DNA from 4 places in the Agaribacter flavus genome. Region 1 is predicted to be linked to each of the others. Evidence: predicted binding sites of a transcription regulator. Region 1 holds the regulator's gene; each other region holds the start of a gene.
The links. Region 1 encodes FliA, which starts transcription of late flagellar genes. Its sites were predicted from a motif close to CTAAAGNTNNNNNNNNNNNNGCCGATA; they were not measured.

Region 1 (4,421 bases):
AGATCATCGGCAATGAAGAAAATGACAGTTTGCGAGCGTTGTTAGAAAGGCAAACGTCTAACGGGCAAACCGAATTTGCAACGAGTACTCATCAGAGTTACGAGACGAACAATAGGCAGCAAACCCAAGACATGCAGCAAGCGTCACCTAAACTTCAGGGGGCGGCAAACACTACTGAATTTACACAAAATACAGCGCGGAATGTCCATCAACAAGCTCAGACAAACTTTCAAGCGCGCAATATACCTAGAGAAAATACACCGACAGAAAACATACCCAGAACGACTTCGGCTAGAGAAAGCTTACTAAGAGAAAGCTTGCGAGCAGATGACAGCATGGTGCGCTCACCCGCCTTTAGTGAGTTGGGTGATGATGAAGATTTTGGTAATACGCAAGCGGCAAATTTAAGCCCACCGCCGAGTGTATTAGAGCCAGAACAGCTAGACAGCATTAGAGCAGAATTAGAATCAATCAAAAATGTTTTAAAGTTTCAGGTTTCAGAATTATCCGAAGAGCGCAAACGTCGCAACAATCCTGTACATCATTATCTCCATGAACAGCTAATAGGTATGGGGATCAGTGAGCAACTGTGTCAACAGTTTATTAATTTCTTGCCTCACCAGATTGACGAAAAAGAAGGTTGGAAGTATTTGCTCAATCTGCTGTCGAATCGCTTAGTTGTGGGTAGTAATGACATACTAAACCAAGCGGGTATCGTGGCATTAGTTGGTCCGACTGGCACAGGTAAAACGACAACGCTTGCGAAATTGGCAGCGAAGTATGCACAAAAATATGGATCAGATCAGGTTGCTCTGATAACCATTGATACATACCGAATTGCAGCGTTTGAGCAACTTGCTACCTATGGCCGTATTATTGGTTGTAGCGTGAAAAAGGCACAAAATGCTGATGAGCTAAATCAGATTCTCTACCAAATGCGCAATAAGCGTTTAATTCTGATTGATACAGCAGGGTTCAGTCAGCGAGATGCGAGACTCATAGAGCAATTAAATGAGTATGAAAATGGTTTATCCGTAGATATCAAAAAGTATCTAGTGTTGCCTGCAGGCTCTCAATACAAAGTGCTAAATGAAACAGTAAAAACATACAGCCACACAGATATTCGCGGTTGCATTTTCTCCAAGCTGGACGAATGTTACAGCTTGGGCGAGGCATTGAGTGTTGTGATTGAAAATGATTTATCATTGAGCTATGTTACAGATGGTCAACGCGTTCCGGAAGACATCAAACTGGCTGACTCAGGTAACCTGACACTTGTCGCAGCTAAACTTTATAAAAAATATGGATTGCCTCAACAACCGCGTAATCCACTAGCGAGTGCTGGTGGTTTATGATGGTAGATCAAGCGAGTAGCTTAAGACGAATGAATCAGTCCAAACAGATTAAAGTAGTCGCAGTCACCGGTGGTAAAGGTGGCGTTGGCAAAACAAACCTTACCCTCAATTTGGCGATTGCCTCTGCCAAACGCGGATCCCGTGTTTTGGTCTTAGATGCGGATTTAGGCTTGGCAAACGTTGATGTCATGCTGGGTTTACGCGTGGATCGCAATTTATCACACGTCCTTTCTGGCGATTGCACACTCGATGAAATACTGGTCACAGGCCCACACGGTGTAAAAATCGCACCGGCTACCTCTGGTACGCAGTCCATGGCAGAACTCGGTGCCAGAGAGCACGCTGGACTAATACGCGCGTTTGGCGAATTGCAAACGCCTATCGATATGCTGCTGGTTGATACTGCAGCGGGTATATCAGACATGGTGGTCAGCTTTTCTCGGGCAGCACAAGACGTCATTATCGTAGTATGTGACGAGCCAACTTCACTAACTGACGCCTATGCACTAATAAAAATACTCAACCGCGAGCACGGCGTATTTAACTTCAAAGTTGTCGCCAATATGGTGAGGAGTGAGCGCGAAGGTCAAGAATTATTCAATAAACTGTCGAAGGTGACAGGGCGGTTTCTCGATGTAGCCTTAGAGCTAGTGAGCATCGTACCCTTTGACGAAAATGTGCGTAAATCGATACGCAAGCAAACAGCCATTGTCGATGCATATCCAGCTTCTGGAGCGGCGAAAGCCATCAATCAACTAGCGGAAAACGTCGCGTCGTGGCCTGTGCCGATTCAAGCCGGTGGGCATCTCGAGTTCTTCATCGAGAATTTAGTGTCTTTGCAAGACTAGGTAAGCAAAAGTGAGTAATAAAGTGACAGTATATCAACAGCAAATAGACAAAAATCAGCTTGTCGAAAGACACGCGCCGCTGGTTAAGAGGATTGCACACCACTTGATGGCAAGGTTACCTGCTAGTGTGTTAATAGATGACTTGATTCAATCGGGCATGATTGGCTTATTAGAAGCGGCTCGAAATTTTGATGGCTCTAAAGGAGCGAGCTTTGAAACCTTTGCAGGCATCCGTATTCGCGGAGCGATGTTAGATGAAATCCGCAAGGGAGACTGGACGCCGCGCTCAGTGCATAAAAATTCTCGCGCCATTACCGAAGCAATCAATACCGTCGAAAGAGAAACGGGGAGAGACGCGCGCGATAACGAAGTAGCAGAAAAACTAAATGTTTCTTTGCAAAGCTATCATCAAATGTTGAATGAGGTAAATGCCGGAAAACTCGTTGGAATTGAAGACCTTGGCGTATCTGAAGACGTATTGACGAACGAAGAAACCAAGGGATCTGACCGTCCTTTTGAAGAAATGATGCAAGGATCATTTCAGAAAGCGCTGGCTCGGGCGATAACTACATTACCAGAGCGTGAAGCGATTGTTTTATCGTTGTATTACGACGAAGAGTTAAATTTACGTGAAATTGGTGAAGTACTTGAAGTAAGTGAGTCAAGAGTGAGTCAAATTCACAGTCAAGCGATGCTTAAGCTCAAAGCTAAAATGCAATCGTGGCGTACGGCTGAATAGAGTTATACAGATAATATTATTCCACATTGGAGGTAGTTTTGGATAAGAATATGAAAATCCTCGTTGTTGATGATTTTTCAACAATGCGGCGAATCATTAAAAACCTATTGAAAGATCTAGGGTTTACCAATATCCAGGAAGCAGATGACGGCAATACAGCGTTGCCGATGTTACAACAAGGCGATTTCGACTTTGTAGTGACCGATTGGAACATGCCCGGCATGCAAGGTATAGACTTGCTTCGCGCGATTCGATCAGACGACAAGCTAAAGCACTTACCCGTGTTAATGGTAACGGCTGAAGCCAAAAAAGAACAAATTGTTGCTGCAGCGCAAGCTGGGGTGAACGGTTATGTAGTTAAACCTTTCACAGCAGCAACGCTGAAAGAGAAACTGGACAAGATTTTCGAACGTCTAGGCTAAGCACATTACTAATAGAGGTTTAGGCTATGACAAACGAAACTGCCTTGATTTCGCTTGAAGAAGCGAAAGAACTTGTGGCCTATTTGGAAAGCGGCGACATTGGTTCAGCAAATGATATCGTTCACAGTGCGTCTTTGCGAGAATCGACAGAGTTGTTTTCTGAGGTAGGTAAACTGACCCGTCAACTGCACGATTCTTTAGTTAACTTTCAGTTAGACGAAAAGTTGACACAAATTACAAATACGGCCATTCCAGATGCACAATCTCGCCTTGAGTACGTCATTGAAGAGACGGAAAAAGCGGCCAACTCAACTATGGATGCGGTAGAGCGAAGTATGCCGCTTGCCGAACAACTCAACGACAGGCTAACTGGACTTATTCCAAACTGGAAAAAGCTCATGAATCGTCAGATCGAACTCGGTGAATTTAAGTCGCTTTGCTACGAGCTTGACGATCTACTCAGCGATGCGCAAAAGGACTCTGCGTCACTCAACTCAATGTTAACCGAAGTGTTGATGGCACAGGGTTATCAAGACCTGACTGGGCAAGTGATCCGCAGGGTTATCGAGTTGGTGAGTGAAGTGGAAGATGGCTTGGTCGAAATGTTGGCCACGTTTAGTGAAGAAACAGACGCAAACCAAGCTGCCAAAAAAGATAAAGCTCAACCTTCTGACAAATCTGACGATAAGGTTAAAGCCGAAGGGCCAATTCTCAACGCAGAAGGTCGTGACGATGTTGCGCAAAACCAAGATGACGTTGACGATTTGTTGTCTAGTTTAGGATTTTAGGGGAGACATTCAATGTCATTTGAGGTCGACGAGGATATTTTACAAGATTTTCTAGTTGAAGCAGGGGAGATACTTGAGCAACTCCAAGAGCAACTGGTTGATTTAGAAAATAATCCAGAAGATGCAGACTTGCTAAACGCGATTTTTCGCGGATATCACACGGTAAAAGGCGGCGCTGGATTTTTATCGTTGACCGAACTTGTAGACATTTGTCACGGTGCGGAAAATGTATTCGATATAATGCGAAACGGACAACGCACCCTTACTCC
Region 2 (4,421 bases), on a different contig from region 1:
TGCACGTTCGCGTATCCAAGATACTGACTTTGCATCAGAAACTGCAAACTTGACGCGTAATCAGATTCTTCAGCAGGCAAGCACAACCGTACTATCACAAGCGAATCAGCGTCCTCAGGCCGCGCTTCAGCTTCTTGGTTAAGCCTTACTGACCCTACTGTTTGGGGAATGAAGCCAGGAGGTAGTACTAGCTTACACTAGCCAAACAGACAAGAGTTTGCCCACTCTTTCAAAAATGGGCGGTCGGCCAGGCAATCAGCCTGGCCACATAAGTACCTGTCAAATAAGTATTTTTCAAATAATTTAGAAAATCTCTAAAGGTTTTTCTGTATCTGTTCGATAACAAAATTAAGCAAGCTGATACAAAGCAAGTAATTAAATAATAAAAACCAGTTTGTATTAATAATAAAAGCAAAAACAAAGCGTTGAATCGTTAGGAGAATCAATCAAACCTCACTGGTGCTTGCCACTGGCGACGGTCAAACATTGCCTGCTAACAATGATATTAACGTCAAGAAGTAAAAAGTATTAAGTAAAGAATTTAGTTGATGGGAAAGTAACTAAACTGCCGACTGACAGGAATGACGCCAGGAGGTAGTGAGAGGTATGAGGTCTGGAACACCATACCCGCCCGTCAGCATAGAGCTTTCGCTCTTAGTTACAGCTTTCATGCTCCGTTATCTAGTGTTGATAACGAATGAATCAGTCCCTGATTCTTAAGTATTGGAAAGCACGTTATGTGCCAATTTTATTAAAAAGTGCTCAAAATAAAAACAATAGAGCAAACAGAGAAAATCGTTAGGAGTAACTTATGTCACTTTTTGTAAATACTAATGTCTCGTCCTTGAGCGCAAGACGCTACATGACAGACACAACCACAAATTTAAATACCGCCTTTGAAAGGTTGTCTTCAGGCTTGCGAATAAACAGCGCGAAAGACGACGCGGCAGGTTTACAGATTTCAAATCGCATGACTTCGCAGATCATGGGCTTGGATCAGGCAGTTAGAAATGCCAACGATGGTATTTCACTTGCTCAAACGGTAGAAGGTGCCTTGCAAGAAACCACTACTGCTTTACAAAGAATACGCGTGTTAGCCATTCAGAGTCAAAATGGTATTAATACCGTTGAAGATAGGCAGGCACTGCAAAAAGAAGTGTCGGCATTAAAAGTCGAGATCTCTCGAATTGCCTCCACTACTCAATTCGCGGGGGTAGACGTACTTGACGGCACTTATTCGGCAAAATTCTTAGTAGGCGCGAATGCTGGGCAGACGATCAGTATCAATGTGAGCCGTGCTAATGGCTTTGGTTACAGCGGTTTGTTCGGAGCTTTTACACTAACTGTGTCTACACCTGGAGATGCTTCTGCTTCTTTGCAGGAAATTGATGACGCTATTGCTGTAGTGGATGGAAAACGCGCTGATCTTGGTGCGATTCAAAATAGGTTCCAGTCAACGATTCGAAACTTATCAAACATTAGCGAAAATGTATCAGCGGCAAGATCGCGCATCAGAGATACAGATTTTGCCGCAGAAACGGCAAGTTTGACTCGCTTGCAAATTATTCAGCAGGCAAGTACGAGTATATTGACGCAGGCAAATCAAAGACCTCAAGCGGCTTTGAGCTTGTTACAAGGATAATCTAAAAACAATAGAAATTAGCTTCTAAGGTAATAATTATTATAGGTTTTGACGGCTTGAGAGGCCCTCTCCGTGCCAAGGAAGGCACTTACTTAAGAAGCATAAGTAGTAAAAAGTCGACTAACAAGACTGAGAGTGTAGGATTTGGTTGAGAGGCCAGTATACGTTCTACAATCCTGCCAGTCGACGAAAAGAGTTTGCTCCATCTCCTAACGTGAGCAAGTTGGCTGGGCCGCCCCATGGCTCAGCCTTTTTTCAAATCTTCCCTTTTTCAAAAGCAAGTCACATACCAACTTTTTTTGAACAGTTAAAAATCCTTTGTTGATATTGTTGTGTTCGCGGCGAGATTATATTTGGAAGCCCCCTTCCTCTCCATTATCGTAAAATCGCTGCGAGTATATCCATATACGCTTTGATCTGTTATCCATGAAAAATAAATTTTGCGACAAAGCAGAGGAAGGGGCTTCCAAGCATAATCTCTCTGAGTTGTTTGCATACCAACAAATAAAAAATAGCCATTCCAACAATCCCTTTTCAGCACAAATTCATACCCTTGAAAATCTATTTATTGATGCTTTTTAGGCGTTTTTTGAATTTTTATTTGGCTTAAAATTAAATAAAAAACAAAGAGATAAAAATTATTTTATTTTTTTTGAGAAATTCCCTAAAGCTTCTTTAGTCCCTGTCGATAACTATAGTTGAGGGATAAATCATTTAAAAAACGGTTTATCTAAATGAGGTCATGGTTTTAGGCGTAGTGAACCTAAAACACACACAAAAGAAAAGTAGTCAGAAATTTGTCGCAAATTGGCGGCTCTCTCACAAATTTTTGGCTTTTGGAGGTAGTATGTCATTAACTGTAAACACAAATATCAGTGCGATTAACGCACAACGTCAACTTTTTGATTCAAGCAACGCGTTAAATAAATCGTTTGAGCGTTTATCGTCTGGATTTCGTATTAATAGTGCAGCTGATGATGCTGCCGGTCTACAAATCTCAGATAAGCTTACTGCGCAAATTAACGGTTTGAACGAAGCAGTAAGAAACGCAAATGACGGTATTTCGTTAACTCAAACGGCGGAAGGTGCTCTAGGCGAAACGACAAACGCGCTACAACGCATTCGTCAATTAGCGGTTCAATCTCAAAATGGTATTAACACCGCCGCGGATCGCACTGCACTCAATCGTGAAGTATCAGCGCTTAAGCTTGAAATTTCTCGTATCGCTACGACAACCGAGTTCAACGGACAAAACATATTTAGCGGAACCTATAACTCTAGCTTTTTGGTGGGCGCCAATGCAGGTCAAAAAGTCAATGTCGATTTACGTGCTGCTGCTATTCCTACCGCTGGGTTTAGCGCGACAGGTTTAGGTGTCAATGCGGTGGCGGTAGACACTTCAGCTAATGCCTCAGGCGCACTGACTACGATAGATAATGCGATATCAGCAGTAGGTACTATTCGTGCGAGCCTTGGTGCGGTTGAAAACCGTTTTCAATCAAGTATTCGAAACATCAGTAACGTGAGTGAGAATTTATCGGCTGCACGTTCGCGTATTCAAGATACCGATTTTGCAGCAGAAACGGCAAGTTTAACTAAAAACCAAATTTTACAACAAGCTTCGTTGTCAGTGTTAAGTCAAGCCAACCAACGCCCACAAATAGCCTTGTCTCTACTCGGTTAGGTCTGGTTCAGGCTTAAGGGTTTTGTAACAGTTGCGTTGAACGGGCGGGTCACCAGCAGTATCGGTGATGCCGCTCCTCATTTTTCAGTAGGAGTGTATTATGGATATCGTAAACACCAGAATTGGACAAGCAGTTGCAAGGGATGCAGCGACGTCAATTAATGAAAAATCATTTGTAAGCAGTAATCTCGTCGGCTTTCAAACAGGGGCGAGTCAACATAGTGCGGGAGATAATCCTGTCGCTATGCAGCAGGTGAAATTTGTTGACAAATCTGTCGCTGAACTTCCTCAAAAGCAAGCTATCGAAAAAAAGCTTAAAGAAAATTTGAGTAATGCCGATACCAAAGCGAGAGAGGAAAATGTAGACATTTCTGAGGCAATCGGAAGTGTCACTGAATTTTTGCGAACAACAGGCACAGAACTTGCGTTTTCGGTTGATAGTGATACGTCAAAGCAAGTTGTGACGGTCAAAGACAAAGCGTCAGGCGATGTTATCCGGCAAATCCCTTCCGAGGAAGTGCTTGATTTTGCCGCAAGAGTTCAAGAGTTAGCCGCCGATCCAACCAACACGGTTGGTATCATCATAAATGGGCGGGCATAATATGAGGTGATTTATGTCGATTCAATCCTTAGGTGTAGGCTCAGGTCTTGATCTGGAGTCTTTAGTACAACAGCTATTGTCTGCCGAGCGCGGGCCTAAGCTACAAAGATTGAATCGACAAGAATCCGCCCTCGAAGCGGAAATTTCTGCTGTTGGACAAGTCAAATCAAAACTATCTGAATTTGAAGATGCGTTAAAAGCATTACAAGACGTAAATAACCTTTCTGGGCGAGAGCCTACCATCGAAAACCCAAGTGAAAACATTTCGCCTTTTACCGCCACACCAGGTAACGACGCTGTACCCGGCAATTATCAAATAGCGGTGACTCAGCTTGCCAGTGGCAGCCGTGTTGAGACGGCAGAAGCGCTCAATGGTGGCTTTGCTAGTGCTGATGATGTTGTCTTGTCGGCAGGGAGTGCGGATTTAACCTTTAAAATCGGTGACAGTGGCGACGAGTTTACGATTTCTATAGCGGCAGGCACGACCTTATCGG
Region 3 (4,421 bases), on a different contig from region 1:
TAAGCTGTATACCAAGTTTCTGGACGACAGTATGATGTATTCAGCGGCCATATACCCTGATGCAAACACATCGCTGGCAGAGGCACAACAATACAAGCTTAAAGCGATATGCGAAAAACTGCGACTGCAGCCTGAAGACCACTTGGTAGAAATTGGCACAGGATGGGGAGGCCTAGCGATATATGCGGCACAACACTATCAATGCCAAGTGACAACAACTACTATTTCTGAAGAACAATACCAATTTACAGCAAATAAAATACGTCAGCTTGGTTTAGAAAATAAAATTACGCTTCTCAAGCAAGACTACCGTTCACTACAAGGTAAATATTCAAAACTAGTATCAGTTGAAATGATAGAAGCTGTTGGAAAGGCCTTTTTACCTACTTTTTTCAAAAAATGCCAGTCCCTATTGAGCAACAATGGCATCATGCTCATTCAGTCTATCATCATCGACGACCGACGATATGACAGTTACGCAAACAGTGTCGATTTTATTCAAAAACACATTTTCCCAGGCGGTTTTCTACCATCACAATATGTGCTGAACAAACAAATTAAAAAATACACTGATATGAGTATTCGTGATGTTCATGACATAGGACTGGATTATGCACAAACACTTCGGGACTGGTTTCAAGCGTTCATGTCACAAAAAAATGCCTTAAATGAAGAGGGCTATGACGAACGCTTCATGCGAATGTGGCAATACTACTTAAACTATTGCGAAGGTGGTTTTCTAGAACGTGTAATTAGCACAGTGCAACTTGTCATGACTAAGCCAGGCTATCTTGAAGAGTTACAACGAGGATAGCAAAAACAATTGCTCTAGGGGAAACATAGCGGCTCTAAACCGCTATTGATTTATGATTCTGGCTGCGACAGAGATATGGGATCGGAGTACTTGGGCTTGCCCTGCGTAATGGCTATTTCTACTCGCCTGTTTAACGCTCTGGCTGCGGCAGTATCTTCATTACTCATAGGCTGCGTAGCTGCTTTCCCGATAACCCGCATTCTGGCTTCATCGAAGCCAGGCGCACGCCTTAACTCTTCTGCTACAGCAACCGCACGTTGTGCACTTAGATCCCAGTTAGAACTGTACAACTCATTTGATATCTGGATACCGTCACTGTGTCCAGTGATCTCAACATCCCCTGGCATATCATTAAGTAGTACGCCTAAGCGTCGAATAACTGGCACAAACTGCGGCTGTAAAAATGCTGAACCGGCAGAAAAAGAGCCATTTTCTCGAATCCTAATAATGATTTGTTGACCTAAATTTTCGACATCAACCGCACCGTCTTTTATTTCTTTTTGCAAAAGTTCTTCAACTTTCTTTTTGTTTTTTTCTTGGCGCTCTTTGTCAGCAGCAGCAGCGCCAGCCGTAGCAGTTTCATTCGCCGTTTTAGGTGACTGACCACCTCGGAAACTCCCCCGTTGTTTTTGTCTTCCGCCGGATGAGTCATCTTCACCCTCTTGAAAGTTTAGCATCGGGCGAGTGATGTCTTGAGTAACCTGTTGTATGGTTTCAATGGGTGTTGGATCAGGTTTACCGGGTCTAAATTCGAGCGCCACGACACTGGTACCTTTGGGGATATCTTTTAACTCAACTTTGTTTTGTACACCAAAAGCAAACTTCATCGAGCCTGCAATTTGCTTAAATTTTTTGACATCCATTTCTGAAAAAGAAAGCAACAATACAAAAAAGCACATCAACAAAGACATTAAGTCAGCAAATGTCCCCATCCATGCCGGTAAGCCCTCGGGAGGGCATTTGGGGCATTCTTGTTCTTCCATTATTCGGCCTCACTTGATTTGCGTTTACCTTCCGCAATATAGCCTTTGAGTACACCTTCAATAACACGGGGGTTTTGCCCATCGGCAATGCCTAAAATACCATCAAGAATCAAGCTTTGATTGAGTTTTTCTTCTCCACAACGGACTTGAAGTTTAAATGCTACGGGCAAGCAAAACAGGTTGGCAAGCATCGCACCATACAAAGTCGTGAGTAGTGCTACTGCCATTGCAGGTCCAATCGATTTAGGGTCATCCATGTTTGACAACATGGCAACCAAACCTATCAACGTACCAATCATTCCCATAGCCGGCGCGACATCTCCCATTGACTTAAAGATGACTGAGCCAGAATCATGGCGTTCTGTAGTATTTGATATATCCTTGGCCATTGTTGCTCTCACCACATCAACGTCATGACCATCGACTAACATATCCACGCCTTTTTGCATGAAAGGGTTTTCTATTTCGGCTTCTTCTAAGGCTAAAAAACCACCTTTTCGTGCGGCGTCTGCCATTTCTACGATTTTCTCTATCAGTTCTTCTGGCGCTTGAAGCTTAAAGGAAAATGCTTTTGCCACAACCTTGCCTGCCCCCAAAAACTGGGACATGGGGTATTGCATTAATACGACAAAAATCGAACCGCCAAATACAATAAGCACCGATGGAACATTGAAGAAAATAGTAATATCTCCTCCCAGAATCATCGCCATGACGACGAATCCTAGTGCGCCTAAAAATCCGACAAGGGTTGCTAAATCCACTGAAAACTCCTAAAAATTTTAATGCTTTGCAGTCAAAAAGGTGTAACAGACTCTACAGAAGTTAACGGCAAGCCCTAGCAATCCTTTATTAAAAAGAAAACTCCCGCAAACAACTCTGCAACAGGCAATGGACTGCGCGCTCACGCGTCATTTTTAAATTGAATTTACAGGCGGGTTTAGGTATCGTTCAGTCCAGTTTTTTATTGTGAAAAGACACGCTATCTAAATTATGAACACCGACAACCTTTCTTTTGAACAAGCCATGCAGGAATTAGAGCAAATTGTGTCTCAAATGGAACAAGGCGATATTAGTTTAGAGGCCTCACTTAAAAGCTTCGAGCGTGGTATTTCTCTTGCTCGACATAGCCAATCCTTGCTAAACAAAGCAGAACAAAAAGTAAAAATACTGACCAGCAATGGTATTGATGAAAACTTGCAAGATTTCACTGCTCACGACTAGGTTCTTATGAGTGAAACCTTAGCATTGCTGCAAGATGAAACTAACGCGGCCTTAAAACGCAGTTTTGAAAGCTTAGCTTCTAACCTTCAATATACCGATTCATACTTATTGCAGGCTGTTTCTTATTCGTTGTTAAATGGCGGAAAAAGAATGCGTCCACTATTACTGCGTCTGACGGGTAAAATGTTATCCGCAGATACCCAAGATTTAAACGTTGCAGCCTTGGCATTAGAATGTATTCATGCGTATTCATTAGTTCACGACGATTTACCAGCTATGGACGACGATGCACTGCGTCGCGGGAAGCCAACTTGCCACATTCAATTTAACGAAGCGACGGCGATATTGGCAGGAGATGCTTTACAATCGATGGCTTTCGAATGTCTCAGCTCAATGCCGATGAGCGAGTATGGAGAGAGTAAGCGAGCTAAACTGGTTGCCATTTTATCAAGAGCAGCCGGTATTAGAGGTATGTGCCAAGGGCAAAGCCTAGACTTACTCGCGACAGATAAAGCTATTTCTTTAGAACAACTGAGTGAGTTACACAGACTAAAGACGGGTGCTTTAATTGAATCAGCGGTCAGTATGGCAAGCTGTTTGTCTCCACAAGCTAGTGAAGAAACCGATGAACACTTACGCAAGTATGCAAGAGCAATTGGCCTCGCTTTTCAAATTCAAGATGACATACTCGATGTAACATCTGATACCCTAACACTAGGTAAACCTCAGGGGTCTGATGTCGAAAATAACAAATCTACCTTTGTCACACATTTAGGTTTGCAAGGTGCAAAAGAAGCCTTAAAGACACAGTATCAAGAAGCACTACAAGCATTAACGCAATTGCCTTACAATACCGAAGATTTACGGTGTTTTACTGACTATATGGTCGCCAGAATTCATTGATTCTGGTCACCGTTCAACAAGATATTAAATAAGACAAAAAAGCATGACCCTAGATTTATCACAGTATCCGCATTTAGCCCTTGCCAATACGCCCAAAGAACTTCGGCAATTGTCAAAACATCAGCTAAATAAAATAGCCAAAGAGCTTCGGCTATTTCTACTTAACTGTGTAAGTCAAAGTAGCGGTCACTTCGCTTCTGGCTTGGGTACAGTAGAACTGACCGTCGCCCTACACTACGTCTACAATACCCCCTTTGATCGCTTAGTTTGGGACGTGGGTCACCAAGCATACCCGCACAAAATACTCACCGGTCGTAGAGACCGCATGACTACTATTCGTCAAAAAGAAGGCTTACACCCTTTTCCTTGGCCGCCTGAAAGTGAGTACGATACTTTTGCCGTAGGGCATTCCTCTACCTCCATCAGTGCCGCACTCGGTATGGCCATTGCGGCGAAAAAAGAAAATAAGGGCAGGAAGGTCGTAGCGGTTATCGGAGACG
Region 4 (4,421 bases), 370 kb from region 1:
TCAAAATCAATGTAACCGTCACTGTTACCATCAATCAAATTAAAGCCTTCTTCAACATGACTGGCTTTTGTCTTTGGTGACAATATTGTCAGTAATTCGACAAACTCTTTTAAATCAATTTGACCATTTTTGTCTTGGTCAAAAAAATCAAAGTCTTTGCGAATTGAAGCGATTTGCTCTTGGCTTAATTTGTTTTCGGTACTTGTCTCGCTCATTAGCGCATTCCCCAACTATACTCTAAGTCTTAAGTTTACTCTGATACACAAGCCAGTGTCTAGCTAAAAGCCGCAATGGATATACTCGCAGCGGTTTTGCGGTAATAGAGGATGAACTTCCATGTATAACCCAAAGGCATTACCTATTTGATAATGCACGTTGTCGCTGTTCTTCTGCCTTTGCTTGGCGCTTTTGCAACATAACATCGCGTGCGCCTGTGCCGACGTGTTCTTCATCTCGTTTTTTAGCAAGGTTAACTTGTTTCTCGCGCTCTCTAAATCGCGCTAATTGTTCATCTGTGTGTGTCCCAAAGCACTTAGGACAACTGACCCCTTTCTCATACTGAGGGCTTTGTTTATCTTCTTCTGTTATCGGTAGTCGGCAGCCGTAACACTGGTCGTAGTGACTCTTCTCTAAGTCATGGTTGACTGCCACTCGGTTATCGAATACGAAACAATCGCCTTCCCACAAGGATTCTTCTTTTGGTACATCTTCCAGATACTGCAAAATCCCCCCTTCCAAGTGATAAACCTCATCAAAGCCTTTTTCTTTTAGAAAAGCCGTGGATTTTTCACAACGAATTCCCCCTGTACAAAACATCGCCACTTTTTTGTGCTTTTCAGGGTCGAGCGTGTTTTCTACGTATTCAGGAAACTCACGAAAAGACGCCGTATTGGGGTTAATAGCATGTTTGAAGGTACCGATTTCTATTTCGTAGTCATTGCGCGTATCAACGACTACTACCTCGGGATCAGAAATCAAGGCATTCCAATCTTGGGGTTTTACATAGGTGCCGACCGTTCTTTTGGGATCAATACCTTCTACACCCATCGTCACAATTTCTTTCTTTAACTTAACTTTTGTTCGATAAAACGGCTGTTCATCATGCCAAGAAAATTTGTGTGAAATTGGATTGATGCGACTGTCAGCATTCAAGTAATCGAGTAAGCTCTGAATATTTTCTCGGGTGCCGGAGACCGTGCCATTGATACCCTCAAGGGCTAGGAGCAAGGTGCCTTTTATGTTGTTTTTTTCCATAAACTCACATAGCGGTTTACGGATATCTTTGTAATTGTCGAGCGCAACAAATTTGTACATCGCGCATACAAGGTAATTTTTCATCTTTGATCCTTTGCTTGTTGGAACGTAAAACCAATGCAAAACTGCGGCGCGCAATCTAGCACAAAGCCTTTTACAAAGCGAGAAAAGCAAATGAAAACTTGATGTATATCAATCCATTTTTTTAAGTTTTAGTGCTTGCAGTATTTCATAGAGTTGAAGTGGGTCGGCAGTCATACCCTCACCTAAGTCGGCATCTTCGCCGTGCGCTAGTCGATTTTGAGCATGGTGTGAAGCATTGTGAACCACTTCATCTTCAATCTTATTAGCATTGTTGTGAATGGATAAAATGTCTGACCATAAGGCATTTGCGAGTGTAAAGCTGGCTACTTGCTTTTTATCCAAAAGCTCATTAAGTGCTTGTTGTTGCGCATACGTTGTGGGGTCAGCGGCAAGCTTATACGGTGTGTAATAGCCAGTACTCCTTTGACTAGTCACATCTGAAAACACATCAGTGTCCTCTAACGCAATATGCTCTCTCACCAACGCATCTTGCAAAATACCAGCAAACAAACCCAAAGTGGCTGTATTTGCATCGCCCACTTCGCCCAAATGCTTATTGAGCGATGTTTGATGTTCAATAAAATTGTCGAGTGAAATGAATTGCGGCATGAGCAAGTTTTGCCTATCAATTTGAGTTATTTTATACGCACGGCGTGTGCGTCTAGTTACTATACATGGCATGCCCTAAACATCGCCATGTATTTTGTTATCGGCCTTTACCACCAATACTCAAGGGAACACAATTTGGAACGATATATACATTAGCTACTAAACAAAAGCGCAATGCCGCGCCTCTTCCCTAAATCGAGCGAAAATTAAGTTCAATGGAAAAACTGGATTATTCAGATAAACGTTGCCTTCTGGTTGAAGATAGACGACCTTTTCTTTTATTACTCAAAGGCTTACTTAGTAACCTTGGAGCCAAACGCGTGACGACTGAACTGACCGCAGAAGGTGGTTTGAAAGCCTGTAAAAACACACGATACGACATAATCATTTGTGATCTCCACTTAGGAAATAACCGCAAAAATGGCTTTGAGCTCTTAGAAGAGATAAGAAAACGCCGCTTGGTAAAACCTTCTACTGTTTTTATCATGATTAGCGGTGACAGTGCCAAAAGCATGGTTTTAGGCTCCATAGAAAAACAACCCGACGACTACCTCATAAAACCCTTTTCCCAAGCGCAGCTTAATGCACGTATTACACGGGCAACTGCTAGGCGTGTCACTTTAGCGTCTTTGTACAGTCAAATAGATTACGAAAAATTCGACCTAGCAATAGAAAACTGCAAGCATTTTTTAGAAGTTGAACCTCGATACACCTCTCACTGCTTAAAACTACTCGTTAATTTGTATTGGAAAACGAAAAACTACCAAGCAGCCAATAAACTATTGCAAAAAATCCTAGATGAGCGCCCGATGCACTGGGCCGCTTGCGCTATGGCGAAAACACAGCTGTTGATGCAAAACTACGAAAAAGCAATCGAGCTTGGCAAAAAAGTGATTGATAATTCAGCCAATAGTGTCGAAGCCTATGACATCGTTGCCGAAGCGTATTTATTACTCGATAAAAAACCCGAAGCGCTGAAATACATTCAAGATGCGTTGAGCCTTTCCCCATTTTCCATCGAAAGACATTTCAGTGTTTGTGAAATTGCCAGAGAAAACGGTGATTACGAAATCGCCATGGATAGCGCAAAAGCCATCTACGACTTATCACGCCGCTCAGTACATAAAAATGTTAACCACTTATGTGGTTACGTAAGAAGTATTCTCGACTTTGCAGAGAATGCACCAGACAAAAAAATAAAAAATCGCCAAATTCAAGAAACCCTACTAACAATGCAGCGCCTGCAGCACGATGAATTGGTATCAAGCAAACGAGAAGATTTTGATTTTAAGATTTTCGAGCAAATTGTTGTAGCCCGCATGCAATATCTAGACGGTAAGCAAACCGAAGCTAAGCGAATTTTGGAAGAAGCACAAATCAAAATCGAAAAGGAATTTACTGAATACCCTGTATCCATGGCAGCAGATAGTCTTAAACTTATGTTTGATATGGGAGACTTTGAAGAGGCCAACAAACTTGTCAAACTCTTAAAACAAAATCCAAACAAAATCGATAGCGCCATTCGCTATTTAATGGAAACAGAGCAAAGTAGCGCAGAAACATCCAGAAATAAATACGTTGAGCATACCAAAAAAGGCATTGCGCTATACAGCAACGGAAACTTTCACGATGCATTTGAAGAGTTTCAGTTGGCGAAAAAAGTCGCCCCCCTTAATATCGGTGTTAACCTCAACTTGCTGCAATGCTTGGTTAAATTGATAAAAGCCAGTAAGAAGCCAGATCCAAACCTAATAAAAGATGCAAAAGACATACATCGCTTTGTAAAAAACATGCCACTTAAAAACACCCATTTAAAAAAATACGAAGAAATGAAAGAGGAAGTGTTTTCCACTGTTGGGGACTAGCGGTGGCGGATATATACCGAAAAAAAATGCCGTAAAGTTCAAGCGCCGTGACGCTTTCCTATACTAGCAATAATAGCTCCTAAAATAATCATACCAGCGCCAAAATAGGCAAGTAAATCCATTTCAGCGTCAAAGTAAACATCCGGCGCGATTACTATGGCGAGTTTATTTGCAAAATACGTAAATACCGGCGCTACGGCTACTATTGCACTCACTTTTGATGCTTCCCATATATGCATGGCACGTGTAAAAGCACCATATCCAACAATGGTATTCACACAACAAAACAAGAGCACCCACCATTGCCAATACGACAAATTTTGCAAACTTGAAAAGGTACTCAAGGGCGTCAGCAACACAGCACCAATAAGATAAATCAAAAATGTTAGTTGTCGGCTAGTAAATGCAATCAACAAACGTTTTTGCGCAAGGGCATACAGCGCCCATGCTGTCGCTGACAACACAACAATAAACACCCCTTCTATTGACTCTAGGCTAGATGACAAAATAACTGGAATACGTTGATTGAAAAATAATAGTAGTCCAACTAGTAAAAGCACTGCGCCAAACATTTGCCAAGCACTAAAGTGCTCCTTGTAAAACACGACT

Region 2: ACFOHL_RS09490 (flagellin N-terminal helical domain-containing protein) is a predicted target of FliA. The motif match lies at 2,307-2,333, and genes of this name have one in related genera.
Region 3: pomA (flagellar motor protein PomA) is a predicted target of FliA. The motif match lies at 2,621-2,647, and genes of this name have one in related genera.
Region 4: ACFOHL_RS00455 (VC2046/SO_2500 family protein) is a predicted target of FliA. The motif match lies at 2,046-2,072, and genes of this name have one in related genera.

What each region holds. Positions count from the first base shown of each region.
Region 1 covers NZ_JBHRSW010000004.1:458,486-462,906, reverse strand. Annotated here, with positions in the region: gene flhF (flagellar biosynthesis protein FlhF) at 1-1,355, shown strand, start outside; gene ACFOHL_RS02065 (MinD/ParA family protein) at 1,352-2,203, shown strand; gene ACFOHL_RS02060 (RNA polymerase sigma factor FliA) at 2,214-2,942, shown strand; gene cheY (chemotaxis response regulator CheY) at 2,981-3,364, shown strand; gene ACFOHL_RS02050 (protein phosphatase CheZ) at 3,391-4,152, shown strand; gene ACFOHL_RS02045 (chemotaxis protein CheA) at 4,165-4,421, shown strand, end outside.
Region 2 covers NZ_JBHRSW010000015.1:10,284-14,704, reverse strand. Annotated here, with positions in the region: gene ACFOHL_RS09500 (flagellin N-terminal helical domain-containing protein) at 1-142, shown strand, start outside; gene ACFOHL_RS09495 (flagellin N-terminal helical domain-containing protein) at 812-1,642, shown strand; gene ACFOHL_RS09490 (flagellin N-terminal helical domain-containing protein) at 2,490-3,326, shown strand; gene ACFOHL_RS09485 (flagellar protein FlaG) at 3,427-3,927, shown strand; gene fliD (flagellar filament capping protein FliD) at 3,941-4,421, shown strand, end outside.
Region 3 covers NZ_JBHRSW010000017.1:33,371-37,791, forward strand. Annotated here, with positions in the region: gene ACFOHL_RS10650 (class I SAM-dependent methyltransferase) at 1-814, shown strand, start outside; gene ACFOHL_RS10655 (flagellar motor protein MotB) at 865-1,797, opposite strand; gene pomA (flagellar motor protein PomA) at 1,797-2,558, opposite strand; gene ACFOHL_RS10665 (exodeoxyribonuclease VII small subunit) at 2,788-3,018, shown strand; gene ACFOHL_RS10670 (polyprenyl synthetase family protein) at 3,025-3,921, shown strand; gene dxs (1-deoxy-D-xylulose-5-phosphate synthase) at 3,965-4,421, shown strand, end outside.
Region 4 covers NZ_JBHRSW010000004.1:92,274-96,694, forward strand. Annotated here, with positions in the region: gene ACFOHL_RS00445 (EF-hand domain-containing protein) at 1-215, opposite strand, end outside; gene trhO (oxygen-dependent tRNA uridine(34) hydroxylase TrhO) at 355-1,338, opposite strand; gene ACFOHL_RS00455 (VC2046/SO_2500 family protein) at 1,447-1,947, opposite strand; gene ACFOHL_RS00460 (response regulator) at 2,163-3,812, shown strand; gene ACFOHL_RS00465 (DMT family transporter) at 3,851-4,421, opposite strand, start outside.